One region of the Pseudomonas deceptionensis genome, then DNA from elsewhere that is predicted to be linked to it. Evidence: riboswitches for the same ligand, from Rfam matches in the RefSeq annotation. Region 1 holds a riboswitch; the other holds the start of a gene.
The links. A riboswitch is a leader RNA that binds a small molecule or an ion and turns the genes downstream of it on or off. The one in region 1 is predicted to bind cobalamin.

Region 1 (15,720 bases):
CCTTGGCACCATCGGCGGGTTCCGCCTGCAAGTCGAGGACCGCGGTGGTCTGGGTTATGACGAACTGTACAAAGAAGTGCAGAACGTGATTACCAAGAGCCATAACGTGCCGGAACTGGCCGGGTTGTTCACCAGCTATCAGGTCAACGTGCCACAAGTCGATGCCGCTATCGACCGGGAAAAAGCCAAGACCCACGGCGTTGCCATCAACGACATCTTCGACACCCTGCAGATCTACCTGGGCTCGCTGTATGCCAACGATTTCAACCGCTTCGGTCGTACTTATCAGGTCAACGTTCAAGCCGAACAGCAGTTCCGCCTGGAGCCCGAGCAGATTGGCCAGCTGAAAGTGCGCAACAACAAGGGTGAAATGATCCCGTTGGCGACCTTTATCAAGATCAGCGACACCGCAGGGCCCGATCGCGTGATGCACTACAACGGCTTTGTGACCGCAGAAATCAACGGCGGTGCAGCACCGGGCTACAGCTCGGGGCAGGCAGAAGCCGCGATGGAAAAACTGCTCAAAGAAGAACTGCCCAACGGCATGACTTACGAATGGACCGAGCTGACGTACCAGCAAATCCTTTCGGGCAACACCGCACTGTTCGTGTTCCCGCTCTGCGTACTGCTGGCGTTCCTGGTACTGGCGGCTCAATACGAGAGCTGGAGCCTGCCGCTGGCGGTGATCCTGATCGTACCGATGACGCTGCTGTCGGCGATTACCGGGGTGATTCTCTCGGGCGGTGACAACAACATCTTCACCCAGATCGGATTGATCGTACTGGTGGGGTTGGCGTGCAAAAACGCGATTCTGATTGTCGAGTTTGCCAAGGACAAACAGGAAGAAGGCATGAGCCCGCTGGATGCGGTACTCGAAGCCTGCCGCCTGCGTCTGCGGCCGATTCTGATGACCTCGTTCGCGTTCATCATGGGTGTTGTGCCTCTGGTGCTGTCCAGCGGTGCCGGTGCTGAAATGCGCCACGCCATGGGTGTTGCCGTGTTCTCCGGGATGCTGGGTGTGACCTTCTTCGGCCTGTTGCTGACGCCGGTGTTCTACGTATTGATCCGCCGCTATGTGGAGCGCAGTGAAGCGCGCAAAGCGGCCAAGCACCTCAAGTTGGAGTCGCAACAATGAGCCTGAAAGTCTTCCTGCCAAGTCTGCTGGTGCTGGCCTTGAGTGCCTGCGCCGTTGGCCCGGACTACCAAACGCCCAAGACCGAGCCGGCGCAGATCAGCGCCGACAACCTCAAGGGTTTTGACCGGGCGCATTTTGAAGGGATCTGGTGGCAGCAGTTTGACGACCCGACCCTCAACCAGCTGGTGACTGAGTCCCTGGCCGGCAACCGCGAGCTGCGCGTGGCGTTTGCCCGCCTGCGTGCGGCACGGTCGATTCGTGATGACGTCAGCAATGACGCCATGCCGACCATCACCAGCCGGGCCAGCAGTGATCTGGGCAAAGGCCAGATCCCCGGCACAACCGAAAAGCGGGTCAACAGTGAGCGCTACGACCTGGGCCTGGACATGGCCTGGGAGATCGACCTGTTTGGCCGCATCCAGCGCGAACTGGAAGCCAGCGATGCCGACGAGCAAACCGCCGCCGCTGATCTGTACCAGCTGCAAGTCACCATGATTGCCGAACTGGTGGACGCCTACGGTGAACTGCGCGGTGCGCAATTGCGCGAGCGCATTGCCCTGGCCAACCTGAAAAACCAGCAAGACTCCAAGGCCATCACCGAAAGCCTGCGTGATGCAGGCGTAGGCGACCAACTGGACGTCGTGCGGGCTGACGCCCGTTTGGCCGCCGTTGAGGCCAGCGTGCCGCAGCTTCAAGCTGAACAGGTGCGTGAACGCAACCGCATCGCCACGTTGCTCGGTCAGCGGCCGGAACAGTTGAGCGTGGACCTGAGCCCCGCGCAGCTGCCGGCCATTGCCAAGGCGCTGAACATCGGCAACCCCGGTGACTTGCTGCAACGCCGACCCGACATCATGAGCGCCGAGCGCAAGCTGGCAGCGGCCACGGCCCGTATCGGGGTGGCCAAGGCCGATTTGTTCCCGCGGGTCAGCCTCAGCGGCTTCCTGGGCTTTACCGCCGGGCGCGGTTCGCAAATAGGCTCGGCTGCGGCCAATGCCTGGGCACTGGGCCCTCGCATTACCTGGCCGGCGTTTGACCTGGGCAGCGTGCGGGCCCGCCTGCGCGGTGCCGGCGCCGAAGCCGATGGCGCACTGGCCAGTTACGAGCAGCAAGTACTGCTGGCCCTGGAGGAGTCGGAAAACGCTTTCAGTGACTACGCCAAGCGACAGCAGCGTCTGGTGTCGTTGATTCGCCAAAGCGAATCCAGCCGCACGGCGGCGGATCTGGCGGCGATTCGGTACCGCGAAGGCACGGTGGATTTTCTGGTGTTGCTCGATGCCCAGCGCGAGCGCCTGGCAGCCGAAGACAGCCAGGCCCAGGCCGAGGTTGAGCTGTATCGCGGCGTCGTAGCGATCTACAAGGCACTGGGTGGCGGCTGGCAAGTCGAGACGGTGGCCAGCGCCAACTGATTTAACGAGCTCCTTTGGTTGGCCGCAACCAACCATTTTTTAGCCCCGCGTTCATTCGGTCGCGGGGCTTTTTTTTGCCTGTAAATCAAGGGTCCCTCACCCTCCGGCTAAAGGTCCCGGGCCACATCGCCATTTGACTCCAGCCCCCCACTGTCCCAATCTTGCACCTCATCCGCACGCCTGTTTCTGGATATTGCATGTCTCAGCCTCGCCGATACCTTGCTGTAAGCCTTCTGTCTGCAATCATTGCCGCCGGCCTTTGGTATTCGATGCGCCCTGCTCCGACCGTTCCAACGCCCACGGTGAGCCAGCGTTACTCCATCGCACTCGACATGGCCCACAACGGCAAGCCCGGCGCCGCCCGGGTGCTTTACCAGCAACTGGCCCGCAATGACCTGTCAGAGAACCGGCGCGCCGACCTGCATGCCGAACTGCCCAACTACCCCAGCCCCCAGGCGCTGAAACTGGCCGACAACGACTTGCACAACGACTCACCGCTGGTACGCGAAGCTGCCATCCGCAGCATTAGCGGCCTGGTGCCCAATGCCCAGCGCACCTTGCTGCTCGGCCCCTTGCTGGATGACCCCGAGCAACGCGTGCGTTTTGCAGCAGCCAATGCCCTGCTAGGGTTGTCACCGGATGAACAGGGGCTGTACTTCGGGCCGTTGCAGCAAGTGATCGACGAGTACGAACGCGATCTCTTGACCCGTCCCGACGACCCTCAGGCCCAGGGCCAGCTCGCCCGTCTGTACCTTCACGAAGGCCAGCTGGATGACGCACAGACCGCCCTTGAAAAAGTCACCCGCCTGGACCCGGACAACCTCAAGGCTGTAGTCGCCCGCATTGAGCTGCTGGACAAGCGCGGCAAGGCCGAACAGGCACGGGAACTGCTGGCCAGGCAACTGGAAGCCCACCCGGATTCGGCCTATCTGCAACATGCATTGGGGATCTGGCTGCTCAATCACGGCCAGACGGAATACGCCCTGCTGGGGCTGGCCAAGGCCGTCGAGCTGGAACCCGACAACAGCGATTACCGTTACAAACTGGCCACGGCCCTGCATGACCTCGACCAGCTGGAAGCCGCACAACGTCAGCTCGAAGAACTGCTGCAACGCCAGCCCGCCAACCGCAAGGCACGGGTCTTGTTGATCAATTACTGGAAAGAGGCCGGGCAGTTGCAGAATGTGCAGGTGTTGCTGGCGCAACTGGAGCAACAGAACCCAGACGATCCGGCGTTGCAGCAGGGGCTGTAGCTGCCACATGCGGATTCAAGCCCGTGGGAGCGAGCCTGCTCGCGAACGGCCTTCGCGAGCAGGCTCGCTCCCACAGAGGGAACAGCGTACTTACGCCAGCAGCTTCTGGATCTGCTCTTGCAGGGTGTCGAGGTCAAACGGTTTGGCCAGGATCGGCGCGGTCAGGGTGATCGGGCTACCCGTGTCACGGATTTCAGCCGGGTAACCACTGATGAAAATCACTTTCAGATCAGGCCGCAACTTGAGCGCCGGCTCGGCAATCTGCACCCCCGAGATCCCCCCGGGCAGGCGGAAGTCAGTCACCATCAAGTCCAGATGGGGCTTGCTCGCCAGTATCTCGAACGCCTGCTCGCCGTTTTCGGCCTGCAACACCCGGTAGCCCTCGCTCGACAGGTAGGCGCTAAGGACCATCAGGATCGAAGGATCGTCTTCGACAATCAGAACAACATCTTGCGCATCTTCACTCATGGGAAACCTTAATCCGGATCATTGCTGCCAATACGACCGTGAACGCGGCCACAAGTTTAAGTCTTTTGTACCCGCGGCAGGCGAACCCTGAACAGGGCACCCTCACCCAGCGCGCTCTGCACTGTGATTGTTCCGCTGTGGGCGGCTACGATCTGCTCCGAGATAAACAGGCCCAACCCCAGGCCTGCCGTCGCATGGCTGGCTGAAACCCGCTCAAATTGCTGGAAAACCCGCAGCTGGTTTTCTTTGCTGATCCCGATGCCCTGGTCACGCACGTCAATCACGGCGTGGTCACCGTCGATATACACAGACACATCAATCGGCTTTTTTGCACCATAACGCAAGGCGTTGGTCAGCAAATTGGAAATCACCTGCTCAATCCTGAACTCGTCCCACTGCCCCACCACCGGCGGCCCCGGGTTGAAGTTGACGGTCGATTGCGCCGCGCTGATTTGCGCCGCGAAGCTTTGGATCAACTGGGCCACGGTCTGGGTCAGATCAAACTGCGCCGGCCGGATCGACAGCTTGCCAGTGCGGATGCGCGAGACGTCGAGCATGTCTTCGATCAGGCGGATCAGGCTCTGGATCTGGCGCTCGTCGCGCTCCACCATGGCGTGCATCTTGTCCATGGTGAACGCCGCGGCGTTATCCCGGGCCAGGTGCATCTTGCGCAACTGGGTTTCCAGGATCAGCCCGTTGAGCGGGGTTCGCACTTCATGGGAGACGATCGACATAAAGTCATCGCGCATGCGCACCGCATGCTCCAGCTCGACCTGGGTCAACTGCAACTGCGCCAGCAGGGTTTCCTGCTCGCGACGGCTCTGTTCCAGGGCTTCGACCTGTTGCTTCATGGCCTTGCTCTGGCGATAGAGCTCGACGAACACGTTGACCTTGCTTTTGACCGCATGGATATCCAGCGGTTTGTGCAAAAAGTCTACCGCGCCGCTTTCATAGCCCTTGAAGGCGTAGTTCATCTCGCGCCCGGCGGCACTGACGAACACGATGGGGATGTTTTTGGTCTTCGCCGTGCCACGCATCAGCTCGGCCAGTTCAAAACCGTTCATGCCCGGCATTTGCACGTCAAGAATGGCCATGGCGAATTCATGCTGCAACAGCAACGACAGCGCCTCGTCCGCAGACAAGGCCTTGTACACGATGCGATCTTCGCGTTTGATCAGCGCTTCAAGCGCCAACAGGTTTTCCGGCAGATCATCAACGATCAGCAGCTTGGCTTGAATATCACTTAGTAGCATTCGATATGTTCCAGCTCGACTAGCAGACGGCCGATGCCGCGAAGGGGAAGGATGCAATCCGGTTGGAAAAGCTCCAGTGCCGCGCGCGGCATGGTCGAAACCAAGGCTTCGTCAGGGTCCTGGATGATGGTCAAACCGCCTTGCTGCTTGACCGTCTTCAGCCCCTGAGCACCATCCTGATTGGCGCCCGTCAGTAAAATCGCGGCCAGACGCTGTTGGTACACATCGGCCGCGGACTCAAAAAGGTAATCAATCGAAGGGCGCGAGTAATGCACCCGCTCCTCCCGACTCAAGGAAAAACTGTAATCGTGCTCCACCGAGACGTGATAGCCGGGGGCGGCAAAGTACAGCGTGCCCGGCACAATCGGCTCCTTGTCATCGACTTCCTTGACCGGCAACGCCAGACGCCGGGCAAACACCTCGGCCAACTGGCTGCGACGCGCGTCCGGCAAGTGCAGGACCACGATGATCGGCAGCCGGAAGCCGGGCTTGAGCCCGGAAAAAATGGTCAACAAGGCTTCGACACCGCCCGCAGAAGCGCCGATCACCACCGCCTCTACAGGGCGCCGGTGAGCCATGGGGCTATGTTCGCCCGTCATAGCTTGCGGTAGATCCGCTCTTGCTTGAGCAAGGGCGTGAACTGTTTGCTGTAGTCCGAAAAGTCCAGGGTCTCTTTGCTGCCCAGCATCAGGAACCCCCGATGGCACAGCGACTCATGGAACAACCCAAACGCCCTGTTTTGAAGACTTTTATTGAAGTAAATCAGTACGTTACGGCACGAAATTAAATTAGTTTCAGAGAACACGCTATCGGTCGCCAGGCTGTGATCGGCGAAGGTCACGTTCTCACGCAGGGTCTTGTCAAAGATCGCGTAGTCGTAGGCCGCGGTGTAGTAATCGGCAAACGAGCGCTGCCCCCCGGACTTCTGATAGTTGTGGGTATAGGCGCGAATGTTCTCCAGGGAGAAGATCCCCTGCTTGGCTTTTTCCAGGGAGCGCGGGTTGATGTCAGTCGCGTAGATGATCGTGCGATCGAGCAGGCCCTCTTCGCGCAGCAGGATGGCCATAGAGTAGACCTCCTCGCCGGTGCTGCAACCTGCAATCCAGATCTTCAGCGAAGGGTAGGTCTTGAGGATGGGCACCACCTCCTGGCGAATGGCCAGGAAATGTTCCGGGTCGCGAAACATCTCGCTCACCGGAATCGTCAGGTACTGCAACAACTGCATGAAGGCCGTAGGGTCGTGCAGGATCCGCTCCTGCAAGGCCGAGATGGTCTTGCAGTCAAGCTGGCGCAGCGCATGATTGACCCGGCGCTTGATCGAAGCGCCGGCGTAATCGCGAAAATCATAGCTGTACTTGAGGTAGATCGCTTCGATCAGCAGCCGTAGCTCGATGTCGGTGTTTCGGTGCACTTAGAGTCGTTCCATTTTCGGTAGCCAGACCCGGATCAACGAAAACAGTCGGTCCAGGTCAATCGGTTTGGCCAGGTAATCGTTGGAGCCCGCCTGCAGGCAGCGCTCCTGATCGTCCTTCATGGCCTTGGCAGTGACCGCAATGATGGGCAGCTTGCGCCAGCGCGGGTTCTTGCGAATTTCAACGGTGGCTTCGTAGCCATCCATCTCAGGCATCATCACGTCCATCAATACCAGGTCGATATCTTCCACTTCATTCAGGCGCTCGATGGCTTCGCGGCCATTACGGCCAATGACCACAATGGCGCCCTTTTGCTCCAGGGCACTGGTCAGGGCAAAGATGTTTCGAACATCGTCATCCACCAGCAAAATCTTGCGCCCCTCGAAGACCTTGTCGCGGCTGCGGGCGGTCTTGAGCATCGTTTGCCGCTCATGGGACAACTGAGATTCAACTTTGTGCAGAAATAATGTCACTTCATCGAGCAAGCGCTCCGGGGAACGCGCGCCCTTGATGATGATCGAGCGCGAATACTTGCGCAGCTCGGCCTCTTCATCGCGGGTCAGGTTGCGCCCGGTGTAGACGATCACCGGCGGGAACGAACAGATGTCTTCGGTGGACATGCGCTTGAGCAAGTCACCGCCCAGCATGTCCGGCAGCTTGAGGTCGATGATCATGCAGTCGTAAATATTGCTGCGCAGCAGGTCGAGTGCCTCCTGAGCAAAACCGACTGCGGTGATTTCAATGTCTTCGTCGCCGATCAGGCGGGCAATGCTGTCGCGCTGCAGGTCATCGTCTTCAACCAGCAGCACCCGTTTGACCTTCTGCGTCAGCTTGGCTTCAAGCCGGGCGAACACGTTTTTCAGTTCTTCGCGGGTGGTCGGCTTCACGGCATAGCCCACCGCGCCCATATGCATGGCCGCTTCGACACGGTCCTCGACAGAAATGACGTGCACCGGAATATGCCGGGTGGGCGCCAGGGCCTTGAGACGCTGCAACACGGTCAGCCCCGAGTGATCCGGCAAGCGCATGTCCAGCAGGATCGCGTCAGGAATGAACTGTGACGCCAGGCTGAAACCTTCATCCGCCCCGTGGGCAACCAGGCAGCGATAGCCCAGTTCATGGGCAAGATCGAAGAGGATGCGCGCAAAGTTTGGCTCATCCTCGATCACCAGAATGCAGCGCGTGGCAAACGGTGCCTGTTCACGGTCATCCATGAAGCGCGGGATCTCGACCGGAGCCACCACCTCAAGCAGCGGCCGGGCCTTGGGCACCACCGGTGCGACCCGTGGCGCGGCGCCAAGCGGGGTGGGTGCAGGCTCCCCGGCCTGCTCCACATATTCTTCAGGCAGGATCAGAGTGAAGATGCTGCCCTGCCCCGGTTCACTGCTGACGCTGATCGAACCACCGAGCAGCGTTGCCAGATCACGGGAGATCGACAAGCCCAGGCCCGTGCCGCCATAGCGGCGGTTGGTGGTGCCATCAGCCTGGCGGAACGCTTCGAAGATGCTGTCCTGTTGCTCGGCAGAAATACCGATGCCCGAGTCGCTGACCGTGAAGGCAATCCCTTCGCCCGGCTGACGCAACACGGTCAGGCTGACCTGACCTCTTTCAGTGAACTTGATGGCGTTGGACAGCAGGTTTTTCAGGATCTGCTCCAGGCGCTGGCTATCGGTGTAGATCATCGGCGGCGTGCCTGGCTGCACCTGCACCTCAAACCCCAGTGCCTTTTCTCCCGCCAGCGGCTGGAACATGCTGCGCAGGCCCTCGACCACTCGCGTCACGCTGGTGTTCTCGGGGCGCACTTCAAGCTTGCCCGCCTCGACCTTGGAGATATCCAGAATGTCGTTGATGAGGTTGAGCAAGTCATTGCCGGCCGAGTAGATCGACTCGGCAAACTTGACCTGCTCCGAGGTGAGGTTCTGCTGCGGGTTTTCGGACAGCAATTTGGCCAAAATCAGAGAGCTGTTCAGCGGTGTGCGCAGCTCATGAGACATGTTGGCCAGGAATTCAGATTTGTACTTGCTGGAGCGCAGCAGTTCCTCGGCACGCTCCTCAAGTTGCACTTGCACCTGATTGAGCTGGGTGTTCTTGCGGTCCATGGCGTCACGCTGGCCGGCCAGCTCTTCGTTGGTCTGCTCCAGCTCTGCCTGCTGGGTTTCAAGGCTAGTCTGCGACTCTTTGAGGATGCGCGACTGCTCTTCGAGTTCTTCGTTGGCGGTTTTGAGTTCTTCCTGCTGCACTTGCAGCTGCTCATTGAGCTGCTGGGTCTCGGCCAGCACTTCTTGCAGACGCTGACGGTAACGGGCCGCCTCGATCGACATGCCGATATTGTCGGCAATCAATTCGAACAGCTCGACATCACGGTCCTCCAGAGGCCTGAGGAAGCCCAGTTCAATGACCCCGTTGACCCGTTCGTCATCACTGGTAGGCACCACCAGCACGCTGCGCGGGCTGCCTTCGCCCAGCCCGGAACTGACCTTGATGAAGTAGTCCTGCGGCACGTTGTCCAGGCGAATCAACTGATCCTGCTGTGCGGCCTGCCCCACCATGCCTTCGTCATTGTGAATGAACTGGCCCAGGGCTTCCTGTTCCCGGGAAAACCCATAACTGGCCACGCGCGTCAGGCCGCCGTGGTCTTCACGCACATAAACAGCCGCCACCACCGACCCCAGGTACTGGGCGCAGAACTGCAGGATATTGCGCCCCAGGGTATGGAGCGACAGGCGCCCCAGCACCTGCTCGGCCAGTTCGGTCTGCCCGTTGCGCAACCACGCCTGTTGCTCCAGTCGCTGCGCCGTCTTGATTTGTGACTCGAAGTTACTGTTGTAACTCTTTGATAATTCGATTAAATCACGACGACCTATATAGGCCAGAAAGCCGCTCAGGCCCAAAACGAACAACAGGTACAGGCCAATACTGAGAACCGTCGTACGGCTGACATCATCATTGCGGGCGACCCGCAGTTGTTGCTCCATCTGGATGAAGTCGTCGTATTGCGTGCGAATCTCATCGGTCAGGCGCTTGCCACGGCCAGCCTGCACAGCTGCACGGTAGTCACCGTTCTGGGCGCGGGCTTCGACCATCGACTGGGCGTAGGCATTCCACTCGTTCTGCAGCGCCTCAAGGCGCTTCAGGCGATCGACCTGCTGCGGGTTGTCGCTGACGAGGGCCTGCAAACTCTGCAACTGAGCCGTGATTTTCGGTTTGGCCACGGCATAGGGGTCCAGAAATCGCTCATCGCCGGTGATCAAAAAACCGCGCATGCCGGTTTCAAGATCAACCGTCAACTTCATCGCTTCGTTGGCGTTATTGATCACCCGGTCGCTGTGCTCGACCCACTTAATCACCGACAGCAAATAGCTGATCATCACCACGAAAAGCACAGCACTGAGCACGCCAACGGCCAGTGGCAAGCCGACGTTGCGACTCAGGAGCTTGCGAAAGCTTCGCTCATCAATAGATGCAGGTGAGTTCATTATTCAGGCCCGTGGACTGTCATAAAAAGAGGAGTTTGCAGGATTACCGAGTTTTTATTCTACTTTCTTACCCTTATAGGTACATTTACGTTCAAACAAACCCATTTGAATGCAGTCCAAGGCTATGCTTGCAGGTCATGAGACCCGCGCTTGAATTTTTATCGAGACCATCACTATGCCCGCAACACCCTCCACCATCCTTGTGGTCGAAGACGACGCCATTGTCCGGATGTTGATCGTAGACGTACTGCAAGAACTGGAGTTCAGCGTACTTGAAGCCGACGGCAGCGAGCGCGCCCTGGAACTGCTTGAGGACAAGAGCCAGCACATTGACCTGTTGATGACTGACGTCGGGCTGCCGGGCATGGACGGCCGGGCACTGGCCAGCAAGGCCCGCGAGTTGCGCGACCGGCTGCCGATCCTGTTTGCCAGCGGCTACGCCGAAAACCTCGATGTGGCAGAAGGCATGGCGGTGATCGGCAAGCCCTTCTCCATTGAGCAGTTGCGCAGCAAGGTCACCAGCATGCTGACGGCCTGACCTGTCGCCGCTGCCGCAGGCTGCGATGGACAGCGCTGCGGCTACAAATGCCCCTTGAATTGACGGTTTCAACGGGCTGTGCTTTCCTACACACCTTGTATCAGGTGCCCTTCACAGGGTGAAACGGGAAACCGGTGCGTCAGGCGTTAATCGTCCTGGCAAGTCCGGCGCTGCCCCCGCAACGGTAAGCGAGAGAAACATCAAATCCACTGTGCAATGGCATGGGAAGGAGATGTTTGCAGGCTCAAGCCATTGAGCCCCTCGCAAGCCCGGAGACCGGCCTGGTCAATTTTGAATAACAAACCCGCGGTGGGCGGGCGCTGTTAAACCCTGCGAGCTTCGTTCGCGGGGTTTTCTTGCGCTTTGCTGCCCGTCGTCTGACCAGAGGCAAGCGCCATGTCCATCAGCACCAGCCGTACCCATTCCGCCGCAACCACCGCAACCCAAAGTCAACGTATTGTGGCCGCTGTCGGCGCTGCTGTGCTGGGGGCTTTTCTCGTCTACTTCGCCGGTTTCTCCCACATCGATGCGGTGCATAACGCGGCCCATGACACCCGTCACAGCTCCGCCTTCCCGTGCCATTGAGATTGCCTGCCATGATTAAGCGTATTGCTCAAACCGCAGGCTTCACCGGCTTGCTGGCCGCCCTGCTGCTGACCGTGCTGCAAAGCCTGTGGGTGTCCCCATTGATTTTGCAGGCCGAAACCTACGAAAAACCGGCTACCTCCGAAGTGCACGAGCATGCCGACATGGCGATGCCTGCCCACGAGCATGATGCCGAAGCCTGGGAGCCGGAAGATGGCTGGCAGCGTGTGCTGTCCACCACGGGCGGCAACCTGGTGGTAGCGGTCGGTTTCGCCCTGATGCTGGCGGGCTTGTACACCTTGCGTGCCCCGACCCGCACTTCCCAGGGCCTGCTCTGGGGCCTGGCCGGTTATGCCGTGTTCTGCCTGGCGCCAACCCTGGGCTTGCCGCCTGAACTGCCGGGCACTGCCGCGGCTGACTTGCTGCAGCGCCAAATCTGGTGGGTCACCACCGCGGCCTCGACCGCAGTGGCAATCGCATTGCTGGTGTTCGGCAAGCATTGGGCACTCAAGGTGCTGGGCGTGGCGATTGTGGTGGTGCCGCATATTTTTGGCGCACCTCAGCCACTGGTGCATTCCAGCCTGGCACCCGAAGCACTGGAGTCGCAGTTCAAGATTGCCTCGCAACTGACCAACCTGGTTTTTTGGCTGGCACTGGGCGCGATCAGCGCCTGGCTGTTCCGCCGCAAGTCTGAAGGCCAGTACTCGGCATGACCATAACCGGCACCGCGCCAATCCTGGTGATTGGCCTGGGCTGCCGCCAGGGGTGCAGCGCTGAAGAGCTTTTGAGTTTGATCGAGGGCTCTCTGGCCCGGGCCGGGATCGCACTGAGTGCGGTCCGCGCCCTGGCAAGTATTGACCTCAAACGCCAGGAACCCGGCCTGCTGCAGTTGGCAGCACAGCTGAATGTGGGGTTTGAGGTGTTCAGTGCAGGGCAACTTGCCCCATATGCACCGCAACTGAGTCACCGTTCGGATATTGCGTTCGAGCAAACCGGTTGTCTTGGCATTGCCGAGAGTGCCGCATTGGCGCTGGCCGAACAGCTCGGCGGTGCGCCGGCTGACCTGCTGATCACGCGACAAAAATCGCCCGTTGCCACCTTTGCGTTGGCCTGCGTCATGCAAAAACCGCGATAATCCCCCGCCTCACTATGAGCGTTGTTCAAGAACAGCTCTATCTCGACCCTTTCAAGAGACTGCCATGACTGTTTATTTCATCGGCGCCGGGCCCGGCGATCCAGAGCTGATTACCGTAAAGGGCCAGCGCCTGATTCGCAGCTGCCCGGTGATTATTTACGCCGGTTCCCTGGTCCCGGCGGCGGTACTGGAAGGTCATCAGGCACAACAGGTGGTTAACAGCGCCGAACTGCACCTTGAACAAATCATCGCGCTGATCAAGGCGGCCGATGCCAACGGTCAGGATGTGGCCCGCGTGCATTCCGGCGATCCGAGCCTGTATGGGGCCATTGGCGAGCAAATTCGTTGTTTGCGCGAGTTGGGCATCGCCTTTGAAATCATTCCGGGGGTGACTGCCACGGCGGCCTGCGCGGCCATTTTGGGCGCTGAGCTGACCTTGCCCGACATCTCGCAAACGGTGATTTTGACCCGTTACGCAGAAAAAACCGTCATGCCGGCCGGAGAAGAACTGGCCAGCCTGGCGAAGCACAAGGCGACCATGGCCATTCACCTGGGGGTCAAAAACCTTGAGAACATCGTTGCCGAGCTGACCCCGCACTACGGCATCGATTGCCCGATTGCGGTGATTCACCGTGCCAGCTGGCCGGATCAGGACTGGGTGGTCGGCACCTTGGCGGACATCACGCAGAAGGTTCAGGCCAAAGGTTTCAAGCGCACGGCCTTGATCCTGGTGGGCCGGGTGCTGGCCAGCGACAATTTTGCGGATTCGTCGCTGTATCGGGCGGGGCATGCGCATTTGTATCGCCCATAAGCCTGCAACCCGTAGCCCTGTAGCCCTGTAGCCCTGTAGCCGCTGAGGAGCGGAGCGAGGCTGCGATCGGCGACGAAGTCGTCGTAAACCCAGTAATCGAGGTCTGTCTGAAGCATCCGGATTGGATGGTTTCACGACTGCTGCGCAGCCGATCGCAGCCTCGCTCCGCTCCTCAGCGGCTACACGATATGTACCAGCCTCAAAAAAAGGCATAAAAAAACGGTGCTCACGGGGCACCGTTTTTTCTTCAACTTCGCAGCGAACACCCTGTTACCGATAACTCAGTAGTAGGCGTTTTCTTTCTGCGAGTGGTCGGTCACGTCACGTACGCCCTTGAGCTCCGGCACACGCTCAAGCAGGGTGCGCTCGATGCCTTCACGCAAGGTCACGTCCGCCTGGCCGCAGCCCTGGCAACCGCCACCGAACTTGAGCACCGCAATACCGTCTTCAACCACTTCAATCAGGCTCACCTGACCGCCGTGGCTGGCCAAACCGGGGTTGATCTCGGTTTGCAGGTAGTAGTTGATGCGTTCGTTGATCGGGCTATCAGCGTTGACCATCGGCACTTTGGCGTTGGGCGCCTTGATGGTCAACTGACCACCCATGCGATCAGTGGCGTAGTCCACCACGGCGTCGTCCAGGAAGGGTTCGCTGAACGAATCGATCCAGGCCGTGAAGCTTTTCAGGCCAATGGCTGTGTCTTCAGATTTAACTTCCGCCGGCTTGCAGTAAGCAATGCAGGTTTCGGCGTACTGGGTACCGGGTTGGGTGATAAAGACGCGGATACCGATACCCGGGGTGTTCTGCTTGGACAGCAGATCAGCCAGGTAATCGTGGGCAGCGTCGGTAATCGTTATGGCGCTCATGGAATCTCCTCGCAGACATAGGGCGCAGTTTACGCCAATCGGCGCGCCTGACAAAGTCCTAGTATTTTTGTCAGGAAAGCCACGCCCCCATGTCTTCAGATCTGGTGGCGGATTACAGGTTTTCGTAGCGGTTCATATCCAGTACGCCTGCTTCGACCGGGTCGGTTTCATTGATGTACTGCCCGATATCGTGGAAGTACTGCCAGAACTGCGGATGGCTGCGGCGTATCCCCCAGCGCTCGACGATGGTATCGAAGGTTTGCTGGTCCTGGCATTGCTCCATCGCAGCCACAAACGAGGGCACATCGCCAGCCGGGATATTGAACATGAAGTTGGGGTAGCTGCTGAGTACTCCCGGGTAGATGGTCAGGGTGTCCAGCCCCGGCTGCAGGCGGTATTCCTCGCCCATCATGAAGGCCACATTGGAGTGCGCGCGATTGCGCAGCATGCTGTACATCTCGCGCTTGCCCCCGCTTCCTTCGATGCGCAGCATGGTGGCTTCAGGCAATTGGTTGATCACCGCCAGCCCCGCCGCAGGGCGCGCGGTCAAACGGCTGAGCGATTGCTCGGCGTATCTGAACTCCTGGGCAATATCGGGCCTTGAACAGAACGCCCCCGAGCAACGGTTGATCGGGTCCGGCCGCGCATTCAGGGTGCCGGTGCGCTCGATCAGCTTTTGGGCGAAGTCGCGCTTGGGGTCTGCCGGGTCGAGTTTCATGCCGGACGGGGTGTCGGTATCAATCTTCTGATAGTCCATCCACATCTTCAGCTTGCCACTGTTCTGATACCAGTCGCTGAGGATGCCCGAGCGCGAGTCCGCCGGCATCAGGCGCAGGAAGTTGACCTCGGCGCCATTACGGATCAAGTCGAAGTACAAACGGGTCTGCGCCTGGTGCGAGACGTTGCCGAACACATCAAAGTTGACCGCCAACTGGTAGTAGGTGCGTTCCAGCAACGGATAGTCGAACAGCCACATCGTTTGTGGAATTTCGCCGATCAGGCCCTTGCTGACACTGGCGCTGTCGAAGTGGCGAAACACCGTCAGCAAGGCATTGTCGTTACCGGCCCACAGGGTCGACCAGCTCGGCGGCGGCATGTCGGCATAAGCCTCCTGGCGCAGCTTTTCATAATCGTTACGCTTGTCGCGATAGTTGTGCCACAGCGAAATAACACTGCCAACGTCGTCGATCTGGCCGGGCATCGCCAGCAATGGCGTTGCGATGCCCCGGTAGACCGCATCGGTAACGTAGCGATCGCGGGCAGGCTCCTGGAACACGGTCCAGAAGTTGTCGCGAATCACATCGGTCGCGATCTGCCCGCGGCACACCGGCCCGCGGATAAAGGTGCGCACAAAATACTCGGCGTTATCGAGCATGAACTGA
Region 2 (15,720 bases), 1.1 Mb from region 1:
TATCAGGCTGCTTTTTTGTCATCGGGAATCTTTCATGCGTCTGAGCCAATTTTTAGCAGTGGGCTGTTTGTCATTTTTTAGCCTGGCGAGTCATGCCGAAATCCTGACCGGTCTTTATCAAGTGCGCGAGCCGGTCACCAGTCAATCGCCTGAAGAGCGTACCCAGGCCACGCAAAAAGCCCTGGAGACCCTGGTGCTGCGTCTTACAGGGGATGCCAAGGCGATCCAGAGCCCCGGGCTTGAGGCGATTCGCAAGGATCCGCAGCAAATCATCAGCCAGTACGGCTATGACGCGGGTCCGCCGGAAAGCCTTCAGGTGGAGTTCGACCCTGTGAGTACTGACCGCGCGTTGCGCAAGGCCGGTTTGTCGTTGTGGGGTACCAACCGGCCCGCGTTGCTGGGCTGGTGGTTGAATGACTCGGTCGACGGGTCGAGCCTGGTGGGTGACGGTCAGTCTGCCGCTGAGCCTCTGCGCCGGGCGGCGCAACATCGAGGTTTGCCGTTGCGCTTGCCATTGGCGGACCTGAGCGAGCAGTTGGTGGGTACTGCTGACAACCTTGAAGGCAGCAACCCTGCGCCTTTGAAGGATGCTTCCGAGCGTTACGGGGCAGATGCGTTGCTGGCGGTGCATGCCCGTGAAGAAGACGGGAAATGGACTGCCAAGTGGCGCTTGTGGGTCGGAGATCAGCAGGAGCAGGGCAGCGCCCAGGCCCCTGATCAGGCGGCGCTGGCCGATGCCGTAATGCTGGCGGTGAGCGAGCGTCTGGCGCCGCGTTACGCGGTCAAGCCGGGGATTTCCACCGAGCAGTTGCTCGAAGTGCAAGGTATGAACCTGGCGCGCTACGCGCAGTTGGGGCATTTGCTGGAACCCTTTGGCGCGAAACTAAAGAGCGTCGAGGGGGATCGTATTGTTTATCAGGTAAACGGCAGTGCCGAGCAGTTGCGTTCGCAGTTGGGGCTGGCGCAATTGAAGGAAGTGCCTGCGGGCCAAATGCCTGCTGTTGCCGATCCAGGGCAGGCGCCCGGCGTGGTAGCAGCACCGACGCCGCAGCTACGGTTCAGTTGGTAGGCTTTTATCTTCTTTATATAAGGATGGGGTGATTCATGGCAGATTCGCGACGGTGGGTGTGGTGGGGTGTAGCGCTGGGGTTCGCCTTGTTCGTGTACTTCCTGCATCCGATACTCACGCCCTTTTTGGTCGCAATCGTTCTGGCCTATATGTTCGACCCTGTGGTTGACCGGCTGGAAAGGGCCGGGCTTTCAAGAACCTGGGGCGTGGTCGCGGTCTTTGCGCTGTTCACCATCATCTTGATGACGTTACTGCTGGTGTTGGTGCCGCTGCTGGCCAAGCAGCTGTTGAAGCTCTATCAGCTGGCGCCGCAGGTGCTCGACTGGTTGCAGCACACCGCAATGCCGTGGGTCCAGGCCAAGCTGGGCTTGAGCGACAGCTTCTGGAAATTCGACAAGATCAAGGCGGCCATCACCGAACACATGGGGCAGGCCACTGACATCGTCGGTGTGGTGCTGTCCCAAGCCACGGCATCCAGCCTGGCACTGATCGGCTTTTTGGCCAATCTGGTACTGATCCCGGTGGTAGCTTTTTACCTGCTGCGGGACTGGAACATCATGATGGCCAAGATTCACGGCCTGTTGCCCCGTGCTCGCGCCGAGCAGATTGTGTCGCTGGCCAAGGAATGTCACGACGTGCTCGGCGCGTTTGTCCGAGGTCAGTTGCTGGTGATGCTGGCGCTGGGGGTGATCTACTCGGCGGGCCTGATGTTTGTCGGCCTCGAGTTGGGGTTGTTGATCGGCTTGATGGCGGGGGTGGCAGCCATCGTGCCGTATATGGGCTTTATTGTCGGCATCGGTGCGGCGTTGATCGCTGGCCTGTTCCAGTTTGGCGGGGATCTGTACCCGATGCTCGGAATCGTGGCGGTGTTTATGGTCGGTCAGGCGCTCGAGGGTACGGTACTCACACCCTTGCTGGTGGGTGACAAGATCGGTATGCACCCGGTGGCCGTGATCTTCGCGATTCTGGCGGGTGGCGAGCTGTTTGGCTTTACCGGGGTGTTGCTGGCGTTGCCGGTGGCTGCTGTGATTATGGTGCTGGTGCGTCATGTGCAGGATCTGTACAAGGACTCCCAGGTCTATAAAGGCAGCGAAGACCCCCAGTTGTAGCGCTGGCGGTGTGAAGGGGCGGGTTCATCGTGAGGTGAGCCCGCTTTTTTGTTTATGCACCAGGGGCCCGGATAGCAAGAAAAAGACCAATCAATCCAAGACGTTAATGCAAACCTTTGATTTTGCTCGTGGTCTGTTACATTGTGTGCCCGGCTACACGGGTATAAACTTTTAATACTTTACACAGAGGCCACTAACGGTTCGCTTGAACTGTTCAGTCAGCATGAAACCGATTCAGCTGCCCCTAGGTGTGCGTCTGCGTGATGACGCTACCTTCATAAACTACTATCCAGGCGCCAATGCCGCTGCACTCGGCTATGTCGAGCGTCTTTGCGAAGCCGACGCCGGCTGGACAGAAAGCCTGATCTACCTCTGGGGCAAACAAGGCGTGGGCCGTACACACTTGCTACAGGCCGCCTGTCTGCGCTTTGAGCAGATGGGTGAGCCGGCGGTGTACTTGCCACTGGCCGAGTTGCTGGATCGCGGCATTGAAATCCTCGATAACCTTGAGCAGTACGAACTGGTTTGCCTGGATGATCTTCAGGCAGTGGCCGGTCGGGCTGACTGGGAAGAGGCGTTGTTCCACCTGTTCAATCGCCTGCGTGACAGTGGCCGTCGCCTGCTGATCGCCGCCTCCACCTCGCCCCGTGAACTGCCGATCAAGCTGGCGGACCTCAAGTCCCGCCTGACCCTTGCACTGGTGTTCCAGATGCGCCCGCTATCTGATGAAGACAAACTGCGTGCCTTGCAGTTGCGTGCATCCCGTCGTGGCCTGCACCTGACCGACGAAGTCGGGCACTTCATCCTCACCCGAGGTACGCGCAGCATGAGCGCGCTGTTTGATTTACTTGAACGGCTCGATCAGGCGTCCCTGCAAGCGCAGCGCAAGCTGACCATTCCTTTCCTGAAAGAAACCCTGGGCTGGTAGTTCACGCCTTTAAAAACTTGGGCTGCAGGCCTTTTTGGCGGTTTTCAGGCGCCAGAAAACCTGCGCGCCAGAGTGGTTGGGTGCGCAAAATCGATTGTCAGGGGTGTAAAGCCTTAGATGTCTTGAGAAAACTCCCGAGTCACATTTAGATCGATTGAATTTGCAAATGAGGATCATAGAAGGCATAGTCTCGGCTACTTTTTCCACAAGCCACGGTCGTGCCCATGCTAAAGCGCTTCGCACCCCTCGTGCCTCTCGCACTCGTTACCCTGTTGTTTGGCTGTGCTGCCCACACTCCTGTGTCGCAGCAAGTTGTCTATCGGCAGGCTCAAAAGTCATCTTCGGTATCGCAATCTTCCGCTCTTTATCAGGAAGAACTGGCAACCGAAAAAGAACTGGCTCAATTTTCCGAGAACAGCAAGCCTTACGAATTGCCGGCTTTGGCTGACAGCATTCTTGAGCGCGGCATGTCCTTGATCGGTACGCGTTACCGTTTTGGCGGCACCTCTGAGTCTGGCTTCGATTGCAGCGGCTTCATCGGCTACCTGTTCAAAGAAGAAGCGGGCATGCAACTGCCACGCTCGACGCGTGAAATGATCAACGTGAAAGCACCGTTGGTCGCACGAAAAAACCTCAAACCGGGTGATTTGCTGTTCTTCAGCACCAATGGTCGTGGCCGTGTCAGCCATGCCGGGATTTACCTGGGAGATGACCAGTTTATCCACTCCAGCAGCCGCCGCAGCGGCGGTGTACGGATTGATAACCTGGGTGACAGCTACTGGAGCAAGACCTTTATCGAGGCCAAACGTGCCCTGGCGATGGCTCCTTCGAGTGTCGTAGCCCGCAAGTAAAGTTAATGTCTTACTTGAAGTTCTGTTGCTAACAGCTAGAATTCAGTCGCATTGTTAAATACCTGAAACCGCGAAGGTGCCCCCTGTCGCGGTTTCGGGTTTCGCGGCCAGAGTTGCCGTATCCAGAATCAGGAACATTCTGTTTATGTCGACCATGGCCCGCGTTGCACTTTTGACTTTAGCAGCACTGCTCAGTGCCTGCGCCAGCCACACCCCGCCACCCCCTGTGGTGAAAAAAACGGCGGTGTTCGTCAATCCCAGTGAAGAGTTTTCGCCCATAGCGGCTGACGTGCTTTTTCGCGCCTTGGGTTTGGTTGGCACGCCATATCGTTGGGGCGGCAACACCCCGGATTCAGGTTTTGATTGCAGTGGTTTGATCAAGTACGTCTATAACGACGCGGCGGGTATCTCGCTGCCACGCACGACCCGCGAAATGATCGTGATGAGTGGGCAGAGCATTGGCAAAGACAAACTGCAAACAGGCGACTTGCTGTTTTTCGCCACCAGTGGCGGAACCCAGGTCAGCCATGCCGGGATCTATGTGGGTGAGGGCCGCTTTGTGCATGCCCCGGCCACGGGGGGTACGGTCAAGCTGGACAGTCTGGACAAAGCCTACTGGCAAAAAGCCTATCTCAACGCCAAGCGCGTGCTGCCCACCGAGCAGCATCTGGCTCACAACCCGTAAACAGATTCAAACCTGCGCAAGCTCGCTTGCGCAGTTGATGAACCCGCCTGTTTACTTGCCTGACACCCGCCAAATTTTGTTGCCGACATCATCGGCCACCAGCAAGTCCCCTTGTTTATCGATGACTACGCCCACCGGCCGGCCCATGGCCTTTTCGTCCGTGTTGAGGAAACCCGTCAGCACGTCGATCGGCATGCCGGCAGGTTTGCCGTCTGCGAAGGGCACAAAAATCACCTTGTAGCCACTGTGCGGCTTGCGGTTCCAGGAGCCGTGCTGGCCAATAAAGACGCCTTCAGTAAACTCGGGCAGCTTGCTGCCTTGGGCGAAGCTGAGGCCCAGGGACGCAGTGTGCGGGCCCACGGCGTAATCCGGAGCAATGGCTTTGGCCACCAGCTCCGGGTTTTGCGGGTTGACCCGCACATCCACGTGCTGCCCGTAATAGCTGTAGGGCCAGCCATAGAAACCGCCGTCTTTGACTGAGGTGATGTAATCAGGCACCAGGTCACTGCCGATCTCGTCGCGTTCGTTGACTGCCGTCCAGAGTTTGCCGGTCTTGGGTTCCCAGTCCATGCCGTTAGGGTTGCGCAGGCCCGAGGCGAAAATACGGTGCTTGCCGGTGGCGCGATCAACTTCCCAGATCGCGGCGCGGCCTTCCTCCTTGTCCATCCCGTTCTCGCCCACGTTGCTGTTGGAGCCCACGGTCACATACAACTTTGTGCCGTCGGGGCTGGCGATGACGTTTTTGGTCCAGTGATGATTCAGCGGCCCGCCCGGAAGATCGACAACTTTGGTTGGCTGGGCGCTGATGGAGTTCTCGCCCGCTTGATAGGGGAAACGCAGTAGCTTGTCGGCGTCGGCGACATACAAATCGTTGCCCACCAGGGTCATGCCAAAGGGTGAGTTGAGGTTGTCGAGAAAGACCGAGCGGGTTTCAGCGACGCCGTCGTGGTCCGCATCGCGCAGCAGCGTGATCCGATTGGCGCTCGGTACCCCGGCTCCGGCGCGGCCCATGATTTTCCCCGCGATCCAGCCCTTGATCCCCTTGCCCTCATCCGGCTGGGGCGGCGCATTGGTTTCGGCCACCAGCACATCGCCATTGGGCAATACATAGAGCCAGCGCGGGTGGTCCAGGCCTTCGGCGAAGGCGGCGACCTTCAGTCCTTGGGCGGCAACCGGTGTGGTCCCGGCCGGCCAGCCAATGGCGGGGGCGATGTTGACGGTGGGTATCAGCGTCTTGTTGGGTTCGGGCAGTTTCGGCGACGGGCCTGTGCCATCACTCACTTGCAAGGTCGAGGTCTCGCCGCAGGCAGCCAATCCTGCCGCAAGTACGATGACAATAGCGTGCTGGTGCTTGAGCATGAAGAACTCCGTTAAGTTTTGGTCTTGTAAGTCATAGAGAAGCTTAGCCCCTCAAAGGTTCAGCCCGCTGCTTTGTATAAACCCTATTGGCGCCACCTTTAATTGACGCTCCACCCCCAACCCTCTAACCTTCGCGGCTTGTTTCAGGTGCTCGGCAACGTAACGTTGGCTGAGTGAAACAGGGAAGCCGGTGAGGGCGTGTTTGACCCACACAACCGCCATGATCCCGGCGCTGCCCCCGCAACGGTAAATGAGTGAATGTCACGCTAAGTGCCACTGTGTTTTTTCACGGGAAGGCGCGTGGAAAAGGGTGCTCTGTATAAAGAGTTGCCCGCTCATGAGCCCGGAGACCGGCCTGATCCATCCACCACTCTCGCGGCGGGCGATGCAGTGTGTTTTTTGATGAATTCCCCCCGCCTCCCGTTTGCATTATTGAGCCCCAACGGAGAGCTGCCATGAACGAATCCCCCGAACGCGACGAACGTCATCAGGCGCGCATGCTGCGCAAAAAAGCCGTTATGGATGAGCGCATTGCCAGCTCGCCCAATGAGTGCGGGCTGCTGCTGGTATTGACCGGCAATGGTAAAGGCAAAAGCAGTTCCGCTTTTGGCATGCTGGCCCGGGCCATGGGTCACGGCATGCAGTGCGGCGTGGTGCAGTTCATCAAGGGTCGCAACAGCACCGGCGAAGAGATCTTCTTCCGCCGTTTCCCCGAGCAGGTGCGCTATCACGTGATGGGCGAAGGCTTTACCTGGGAAACCCAGGATCGCCAACGCGATATTGCCGCTGCCGAAGCCGCGTGGGAAGTGTCCCGCGAGATGCTGCGTGACCCGTCCATCGGGCTGGTTGTGCTGGATGAGCTGAACATCGCGCTCAAACACGGCTACCTCGACCTTGAACAGGTGCTCGCCGACCTGCAAGCCCGCCCTTTGATGCAGCATGTGCTGGTCACCGGGCGCGGCGCCAAACCCGAACTGATTGATCTGGCCGATACCGTGACCGAAATGGGTGTGGTCAAACACGCCTTCCAGGCCGGGATCAAAGCCCAGAAAGGCATCGAATTGTGAGTGTTGAAGTATGAGAGCGTCACGTCATTGCCCGGCGGTGTTGATCGCCGCACCGGCCTCCGGTCAGGGCAAGACCACCGTTACCGCCGCCCTGGCCCGATTGCACCGCAATCAGGGGCGAAAGGTGCGGGTATTCAAATGTGGTCCGGATTTTCTCGACCCCATGATTCTGGAACGCGCCAGCGGTGCGCCGGTGTATCAAGTGGATTTGTGGATGGTGGGCGCGGATGAAAGCCGCCGTCTGCTGTGGGAAGCCGCCGGTGAAGCGGACCTGATCCTGATCGAGGGCGTGATGGGCCTGTTCGATGGCACGCCGTCCAGCGCCGATCTGGCGCGTCATTTTGGCGTCCCGGTATTGGGTGTGATTGATGGCACCGCAATGGCCCAGACCTTTGGAGCGCTGGCCTTGGGCCTGGCGCGCTATCAGCCGGATCTGCCGTTTGCCGGGGTGCTGGCCAACCGGGTCGGCACCGTGCGCCATGCGCAGTTGCTTGAAGGCAGCCTGACCGAAGGTTTGCGCTGGTACGGCGCATTGTCCCGCGAGACCGGGATCGAGCTGCCGAGCCGGCACTTGGGCCTGGTGCAGGCCAGCGAGCTGAACGATCTGGATGCGCGTCTCGACGCGGCAGCCAATGCTTTGGCCAGCACCTGTGAGGTAGCGCTGCCACCAGCGGTCGAGTTTGCGGCGCCTGCGCCGGTCGTGGTCGAGCCGTTGCTGGCCGGGGTGCGGATTGCCGTGGCACGGGATGAGGCGTTTGCCTTCACCTATGGCGCGAGTCTGGACCTGTTGCGTGCGATGGGCGCCGAGCTGGTGTTTTTCTCGCCGATTCGCGATACCTGTTTGCCAGAGGCAGACAGCCTGTACCTGCCGGGTGGCTACCCTGAGCTGCATCATCTTGAACTGTCGCGCAATACGCCGATGCTCGAGGCGATTCGTGCTCATCACGCAGCCGGTAAGCCGCTGCTGGCCGAATGTGGCGGCATGCTCTACTTGCTGGATGCCTTGACCGATGTTGAGGGGCAGCGTGCCGAACTGGTGGGCTTGCTGGCAGGGGAGGCGACGATGCAAAAGCGTCTGGCCGCTTTAGCCTTGCAGGCCGTGGAAATGCCTGAAGGGCTGCTGCGCGGTCATACCTACCACCACTCGCTGACCAGCACAGAGCTAGAGCCCATTGCACGCGGGCTGAGCCCCAATGGCGGGCGTGGCGCTGAAGCGGTGTATCGCGAGGGGCGGATGACTGCGTCTTACGTGCACTTTTACTTCCCGTCCAACCCCCAGGCCATTGCCGCATTACTGGCGCCTTGCGCCGTGAAGGCGCCATGACCGACAACGCCTTTAGCCCTGAAGAGCGCGCCGCGGTGTACCGCGCCATTGCCGAGCGCCGTGACATGCGGCACTTCAGCGGTGGCAGTGTGGCGCCCGAGCTATTGTCACGGTTGCTGGAAGCGGCGCATCAGGCCCCGAGTGTGGGTTTGATGCAGCCGTGGCGGTTTATCCGCATCACCGACCGTGGGCTGCGTGGCAAGATTCAAGGCCTGGTCGAAGCCGAGCGGGTGCGTACTGCCGAGGCGCTGGGCCAGCGCTCCGATGAGTTCATGACCCTTAAGGTCGAAGGCATCAACGACTGTGCCGAGGTACTGGTGGCGGCATTGATGGATGACCGCGAAAAGCACATTTTTGGCCGACGTACCCTGCCGGAAATGGACATGGCGTCTTTGTCCTGTGCCATTCAGAACCTTTGGCTGGCCGCGCGGGTCGAGGGCCTGGGCATGGGCTGGGTGTCGTTGTTCGAGCCCGTGGCACTGGCGCACTTGCTGGGTTTGCCCGCCGGGGCCAAGCCGCTGGCGGTATTGTGTCTGGGCCCGGTTGAGGCCTTTTATCCGGCACCCATGCTGGTGCTGGAAGGGTGGGCGCAAGCGCGTCCGCTGAGCGAATTGGTGTATGAGAATTATTGGGGAGTAAGTCCATGAGTGTGGCGTTGCTGTGCGTCGCCGGGGTGGCGCTTGATGCGCTGTTTGGTGAGCCCAAGCGCTGGCATCCGCTGGTCGCGTTTGGCCGCATGGCCGAGCGTATCGAGCAGCGTTTCAATTCCGGCGGACGTGGCTGGCGCAGTCATGGTGTGACGGCCTGGGTGCTGGCAGTGTTGCCTCTGACGATCCTTGCAACGGCACTTTCATGGCTGCCGTATATCGGCTGGCTGGTGGAAATTCTGGCGCTGTATTGTGCGCTGGGCATGCGCAGTCTCGGTGAGCACGTGCAGCCGGTTGCCGAGGCGCTGCGTGCCAACGATCTGGAAGAGGCACGGACCCGGGTCGGCTATCTGGTCAGTCGCCAAACCAGCGAGCTGGACTCGACTGAAGTTGCCCGCGCTGCCACTGAATCTGTGTTGGAAAACGGCAGTGATGCGGTCTTTGCCACTATTTTCTGGTTTGTCGTGGCGGGAGCGCCAGGCGTGGTGCTCTATCGTTTGAGTAATACGCTGGATGCGATGTGGGGCTATCGAAACGAGCGCTTTGAGCGTTTCGGCTGGGCCGCTGCCCGTATCGACGATGTTCTTAACTATATTCCTGCAAGGTTGGTGGCGTTGACTTACGCCGTGTTGGGTAAAACCCGACTGGCCTTTAAGTGCTGGCGCAAGCAGGCACCCCAGTGGGACAGCCCCAATGCAGGCCCGGTAATGGCCGCAGGTGCAGGCGCGCTGGGTGTGGAACTGGGTGGCCCGGCGATTTATCACGGCGAGCTGCACGAGCGCCCGCAGTTGGGCGAAGGCGTGCCAGCAGATGCTGACTCGATTGGTCGTGGCTGGCAGTTGGTGCAGCGTGGCGTATGGCTGTGGCTGTTGGTTCTGTGCGCGTGGAGTGAATTCTATGCTTGAGCACGGCGGGCGTTTACGCAAGGCCGCGTTGCACTTCGGTATTGATGAGGCTGACTGGCTGGATTTGTCCACTGGCCTGGCGCCCTGGCCCTTTGATATTCCCCCGATACCCGAGCGTGCCTGGGCTCGTTTGCCTGAAACCGACGATGGTCTTGAGCAAGCAGCCTGTGCCTATTACGGCGCGCTGAGTGTATTGCCGGTGCCGGGCTCGCAGTGCGCGATCCAGCTGCTGCCGCGCCTGCGCCGCAGTGGCAAGGTCGGTGTGCTGTCGCCGTGTTACGCCGAGCATGCACATGCCTGGAGGCACAGCGGGCATATCGTGCGTGAAATCATGGAGCAGGAAGTCGATTTCTACCTCGACACGCTGGACGTGCTGGTGGTGGTCAATCCCAACAACCCTACCGGGTTGAAGCTGTCGCCGGAGCGTTTGCTGGAATGGCATGCGCGGCTGGTGCAGCGCGGTGGCTGGCTGGTGGTGGACGAAGCCTTTATGGACAACACCCCGGAACTTAGCCTGGCCGCGCACACACAGCGTACCGGGCTGATCGTGTTGCGTTCTTTCGGCAAGTTTTTTGGTCTGGCCGGGGTGCGGTTGGGTTTTGTGCTGGCCGAGCAAAAGTTGCTCAAGTTGCTGGCCGAACAAGTCGGGCCATGGGCCGTTAGCGGACCGACGCGCATCGTCGGTCAGGCCTGCCTGCTCGATACCGAAGGTCATGCTCGCCAGCGCGAGCGCAGTGAGCTGGCCAGCGGTCGGCTGGAGCGCTTGCTGGGGCTGCATGATTTGCCGCCACACGGCGGTTGTGCGTTGTTCCAGTGGCTGATCACGCCTCACGCCGACCGTCTTTACGAATTTATGGCGCACCGCGGCATTTTGCTGCGCCTGTTTGCCCACAACAGCAGCGTGCGTTTTGGCCTGCCCGCCGATGAGGCTGACTGGGTGCGACTGGAGCAGGCGTTGGCCGCGTATACCAAGGAAACCACATGAGTACGTTGATGGTGCAAGGCACCACATCCGATGCTGGCAAAAGCACGCTGGTGACGGCCCTGTGCCGCTGGCTGACCCGCCAGGGCGTAGCGGTGGTGCCGTTCAAGCCGCAGAACATGGCGCTCAACAGCGCGGTGACCGCTGAGGGCGGCGAGATCGGTCGCGCCCAGGCGGTGCAGGCTCAGGCGGCCGGGCTTGCTCCGCACACGGACATGAACCCGGTGCTGCTCAAACCCAATAGCGACACCGGCGCCCAGGTGATCATTCATGGTCGCGCCGTGACCAGCATGAATGCGGTGGCGTATCACGACTACAAGGCCATAGCCATGCAGGCGGTTCTGGCCTCACACCAGCGTTTGAGTGCCGCGTATCCGGTGGTCATGGTCGAGGGCGCAGGTTCGCCGGCCGAGATCAATTTGCGGGCCGGAGACATTGCCAACATGGGCTTTGCCGAGGCAGTGGATTGCCCGGTGGTGTTGATTGCCGATATCAATCGTGGCGGTGTGTTTGCGCACCTGGTCGGTACCCTCGAGTTGCTGTCCGAGACCGAACAGGCACGGGTCAAAGGTTTCATCATCAACCGTTTTCGTGGAGATATCGCCTTGCTCCAGCCCGGCCTCGACTGGCTGGAACAGCGCACCGGAAAACCGGTGATCGGCGTGCTGCCCTATGTGATGGACCTGCATCTTGAGGCCGAAGACGGCATCGACCAGCGCCAGACCGACAAGGTTGAACAGGTGCTCAAAGTGGTGGTGCCGGTATTGCCGCGAATCAGCAATCACACCGACTTCGACCCGCTGCGCCTGCACCCGCAGGTTGACCTGCAGTTTGTGGGGCCGGGGCAGCCGATCCCGCCTGCCGACTTGATCATCCTGCCCGGCTCCAAGAGCGTGCGTAGCGATCTGGCGTACTTGCGCGCCAATGGCTGGGACGCGGCCATCAGTCGTCATCTGCGTTACGGCGGAAAGCTGCTGGGGATTTGCGGCGGCTTGCAGATGCTTGGCGAGCAGATACACGACCCGCTGGGGCTCGAAGGTGCGCCCGGTTCAAGTGCGGGTCTGGGTTTGCTGGCCTTCAGCACCGAGCTGGCCGCTGAAAAGCAGCTGCGCAACGTGCGGGGGCATTTGCTGCTGGAAAGCGCTGAAGTCAGCGGCTACGAAATTCATGCCGGCGTGACCACCGGCGCGGCCCTGGAGCAACCGGCGGTGCGTCTGGACGACGGGCGTTGTGATGGTGCGCAGAGTGCCGACGGGCAAATCCTCGGGACCTACCTGCATGGTCTGTTCGAGTCACCTGCGGCCTGCAGCGCGCTGTTGCGCTGGGCCGGTCTGCAGGATGTGCAAGAAGTGGACTATCACGCCCTGCGTGAGCGGGATATCGAGCGGCTGGCGGATCTGGTGGAAAACCACCTGGACACCGCGTACTTGCGAGAATTGTGCAGAATTTAAATCTGTGGGAACGAGCCTGCTCGCGAAAAACATCAATGCGCCTTCGAGAGCAGGCTCGCTCCCACAGTTCTAGAGGTTTATCAACATGCTGCAACTGATTTTGGGTGGCGCCCGTTCGGGTAAAAGCCGCCTGGCCGAAAAGCTGGCGACAGACTCGGCGCTGGCAGTGACCTATATAGCCACCAGTCAGCCGCTGGACGGCGAGATGAGCGAGCGGGTGCGTCACCATCGTGAGCGCCGCCCCGCGCATTGGGCGTTGATAGAAGAGCCGATCGAGCTGGCCCGTGTGCTGCGTGAAAACGCCCGTGCCGATACCTGCCTGCTGGTGGACTGCCTGACCCTGTGGCTGACCAATCTGCTGATGCTTGAAGACCCGCAACGCCTGACTGCCGAGCGCGACGCGCTGTTGCACTGTCTGGCGGACCTGCCGGGCGAAATTGTGTTTGTCAGCAACGAAACCGGAATGGGTGTCGTGCCGCTGGGCGAATTGACTCGCCGCTATGTCGATGAAGCCGGTTGGTTGCATCAAGCCCTGGCCGAGCGCTGTCAGCGAGTTGTACTGACGGTGGCGGGCCTGCCCCTGACGTTGAAAGGAACTGCACTATGAATACTCCGTGGTGGCTGAACCCATGCAAGCCCGTAGACAGTGACATGCAGGCGGCCGCTGTCGAGCGTCAGCAGCAGTTGACCAAGCCTGCGGGCGCGCTGGGGCAGCTTGAAGCGCTGGCGGTGCAACTGGCCGGTTTGCAGGGGCGGCTCAAACCCCGGGTCGACCAGCTGTGGATTGCCATTTTCGCCGGCGATCACGGTGTAGTCGCCGAAGGTGTCTCGGCATACCCGCAAGCGGTCACCGGGCAAATGCTGCACAACTTTGTCAGCGGCGGCGCGGCGATCAGTGTGTTGGCCCGTCAGTTGGGCGCGCAGCTGGATGTGGTGGACCTGGGCACGGTGACGCCGATGCTGGAGCTGGCGGGTGTGCGTCACTTGCAGCTGGGCGCGGGTACGGCCAACTTTGCGACAGGCCCTGCGATGTCCGACAGCCAGGGTTTAAAAGCCCTGCAGGCGGGGCGCGACAGTGTGTTGCGGGCTCAGGCCGTGGGCAGTGAGCTGTTTATTGGCGGCGAAATGGGCATTGGCAACACGGCATCTGCCAGTGCCGTGGCCAGTGCGTTGCTTGACTGCCCGGCTTCGCAGTTGACCGGGCCGGGCACGGGGCTGGATGCGGCCGGCGTCAGCCATAAGGCGCAGGTGATTGACCGGGCGCTGGCGTTGCATGCCGGTCACCTCGATGATCCGCTACAAACACTGTTCCGCCTGGGCGGTTTTGAGATTGCAGCCCTGGTCGGTGCCTACGTGGCCTGTGCTCAGGAAGGTATCGTGGCTGTGGTCGATGGCTTTATCTGCACCGTCGCAGCCATGGTTGCCGTGCGCTTGAACCCCGAGTGTCGCCAGTGGCTGGTGTTCAGCCACCGGGGAGCAGAGCAGGGGCATCGTCATGTACTGGAAAGCTTGCAGGCTGAGCCGTTGCTGGAGCTGGGCCTGCGCCTGGGCGAGGGTAGCGGCGCGGCGCTGGCTGTGCCTCTGATACGTCTGGCGTGCGACCTGCACGGTCAGATGGCGACGTTTGCCGAAGCCTCCGTGGCAGATCGTCCGGCATGACCGTGCAACTGGATATGTTGCGTCATGGCGAAACCGAGCTGGGAGGCGGCCTGCGCGGCAGCCTGGATGACGCCCTGACGACACTGGGCTGGACGCAAATGCGCGAGTCGGTCAAAGGTCGCGGGCCGTGGGATCGCATCGTCAGCTCGCCGCTGCAACGTTGTGCGCTGTTTGCACAGGAGTTGAGTGGGCAACTCGGTCTGCCGGTGTCTTTCGACAAAGACCTGCAAGAACTGCATTTTGGTGCGTGGGAAGGGTGCAATACCGCCTCGTTGATGGAGACCAATGCCGAGGACCTCGGGGCGTTTTGGTCTGACCCCTACGGTTTCACCCCGCCCGAGGGGGAGCCGGTTCTGGCTTTTTCTGAGCGAGTCCTGGCGGCAGTCGGCCGTTTGCAGGCGGCGTATGACGGTGAGCGGGTGCTGGTAGTGTGCCACGGTGGGGTGATGAAACTGCTGCTGGCCAAGGCCCGCGGTTTGCCCCGTGAACAGTTGCTGCAAGTGCCGGTCATCCACGGTGCGCTGTTTGGCTTGGTGGTGGGTGCGGATGGCCAGTTGAACGAGGTCGTTGCGTGATGTTGCCGTTCTGGATCGCCTTGCAGTTTTTAAGCAGCTTGCCGATTCGCTTGCCCGGTATGCCGCAGCCCCGTGAAGTTGGGCGTTCGGTGCTGTTTTACCCGCTGGTGGGGTTGCTGTTCGGTGTGCTGCTGTGGGGGTTTGATGCGCTGCTGGCAGGCGCGCCGTTGATGCTGCATGCCGCTTTGCTGCTGACGGTTTGGGTACTGCTCAGTGGCGGTCTGCATCTGGATGGTCTGGCCGACAGTGCGGATGCCTGGCTGGGCGGTTTTGGTGATCGCGAGCGCACGCTGACCATTATGAAAGATCCGCGCAGCGGGCCGATAGCGGTGGTCACGCTGGTGCTGGTGCTATTACTGAAGTTCTGCGCGCTGCTGGCGCTGATAGAGCAACAGCACGGCGCCGTCTTGCTGATCGTACCGCTGATCGGTCGCGCTGCGTTGCTGGGCGTGTTTCTGACGACGCGCTACGTACGTGCCGGTGGTCTGGGCCAGGCCTTGGCCGACCACTTGCCGCGCACGGCGGGCTGGTGGGTGTTGGGGCTCAGCGCCGTGGCATGCGTGGTGTTGGCCAGGGTCGCCGGTGTGTGGGCCTTGGGCTTGGCAGCGCTTGGGTTTGTTTGGCTGCGCCGGGTGATGGTGCGGCGCCTGGGTGGCACCACGGGGGATACTGCCGGGGCATTGCTGGAGTTGCTCGAAGTGCTGGTCCTGGTGGGATTGGCTTTGGTATAGCACCCACACAACCAGTCCCTGCAATGCGGTGCCGCTATTAAATCTTGATTCTGTTTTATTGCGGGTATATACATACAAAATGTTACCAACTCAGTGTTTATGTACCAATCTGCGACGTGCGGCACGTGGCGTAAGCAGGCATTACGACGGCGCTCTCGATGGCTTCGGGATCAACGTCGCCCAGTATTCTTTGCTCAGCAACCTCAAGCGTCTTGATCAACCGAGCATTTCCAGCCTGGCAGAAGCCATGGGACTGGATCGCAGTACGTTGGGGCGCAATGTGCGGGTGCTTGAGGGCGCAGGTCTGTTGAAGATGACGGAAGGGGCAGACCAGCGTAATCGGCTGGTCTGCCTGACGAAGGCCGGTGAGGATTGCCT

Region 2: linked by a shared signal. The riboswitch ahead of cobO (cob(I)yrinic acid a,c-diamide adenosyltransferase) and the one ahead of BLW11_RS14975 (CbtB domain-containing protein) in region 1 are both predicted to bind cobalamin.

What each region holds. Positions count from the first base shown of each region.
Region 1 covers NZ_FNUD01000002.1:3,264,628-3,280,347, reverse strand. Annotated here, with positions in the region: gene BLW11_RS15020 (efflux RND transporter permease subunit) at 1-1,135, shown strand, start outside; gene BLW11_RS15015 (efflux transporter outer membrane subunit) at 1,132-2,541, shown strand; gene BLW11_RS15010 (tetratricopeptide repeat protein) at 2,739-3,794, shown strand; gene BLW11_RS15005 (response regulator) at 3,885-4,262, opposite strand; gene BLW11_RS15000 (hybrid sensor histidine kinase/response regulator) at 4,319-5,515, opposite strand; gene BLW11_RS14995 (chemotaxis protein CheB) at 5,506-6,093, opposite strand; gene BLW11_RS14990 (CheR family methyltransferase) at 6,111-6,926, opposite strand; gene BLW11_RS14985 (response regulator) at 6,927-10,403, opposite strand; gene BLW11_RS14980 (response regulator) at 10,579-10,941, shown strand; cobalamin riboswitch at 11,027-11,240, shown strand; gene BLW11_RS14975 (CbtB domain-containing protein) at 11,338-11,526, shown strand; gene BLW11_RS14970 (CbtA family protein) at 11,538-12,239, shown strand; gene BLW11_RS14965 (cobalamin biosynthesis protein) at 12,236-12,661, shown strand; gene cobM (precorrin-4 C(11)-methyltransferase) at 12,726-13,472, shown strand; gene nfuA (Fe-S biogenesis protein NfuA) at 13,754-14,338, opposite strand; gene BLW11_RS14950 (fatty acid cis/trans isomerase) at 14,451-15,720, opposite strand, start outside.
Region 2 covers NZ_FNUD01000002.1:2,176,969-2,192,688, forward strand. Annotated here, with positions in the region: gene BLW11_RS09910 (DUF2066 domain-containing protein) at 35-1,069, shown strand; gene BLW11_RS09915 (AI-2E family transporter) at 1,105-2,178, shown strand; gene hda (DnaA regulatory inactivator Hda) at 2,402-3,106, shown strand; gene BLW11_RS09925 (C40 family peptidase) at 3,331-3,957, shown strand; gene BLW11_RS09930 (C40 family peptidase) at 4,103-4,642, shown strand; gene BLW11_RS09935 (PQQ-dependent sugar dehydrogenase) at 4,694-6,001, opposite strand; cobalamin riboswitch at 6,130-6,374, shown strand; gene cobO (cob(I)yrinic acid a,c-diamide adenosyltransferase) at 6,457-7,068, shown strand; gene BLW11_RS09945 (cobyrinic acid a,c-diamide synthase CobB) at 7,079-8,392, shown strand; gene bluB (5,6-dimethylbenzimidazole synthase) at 8,389-9,039, shown strand; gene cbiB (adenosylcobinamide-phosphate synthase CbiB) at 9,036-9,944, shown strand; gene cobD (threonine-phosphate decarboxylase CobD) at 9,937-10,929, shown strand; gene BLW11_RS09965 (cobyric acid synthase) at 10,926-12,377, shown strand; gene cobU (bifunctional adenosylcobinamide kinase/adenosylcobinamide-phosphate guanylyltransferase) at 12,463-12,984, shown strand; gene cobT (nicotinate-nucleotide--dimethylbenzimidazole phosphoribosyltransferase) at 12,981-14,036, shown strand; gene cobC (alpha-ribazole phosphatase family protein) at 14,033-14,611, shown strand; gene BLW11_RS09985 (adenosylcobinamide-GDP ribazoletransferase) at 14,611-15,342, shown strand; gene BLW11_RS09990 (MarR family winged helix-turn-helix transcriptional regulator) at 15,422-15,720, shown strand, end outside.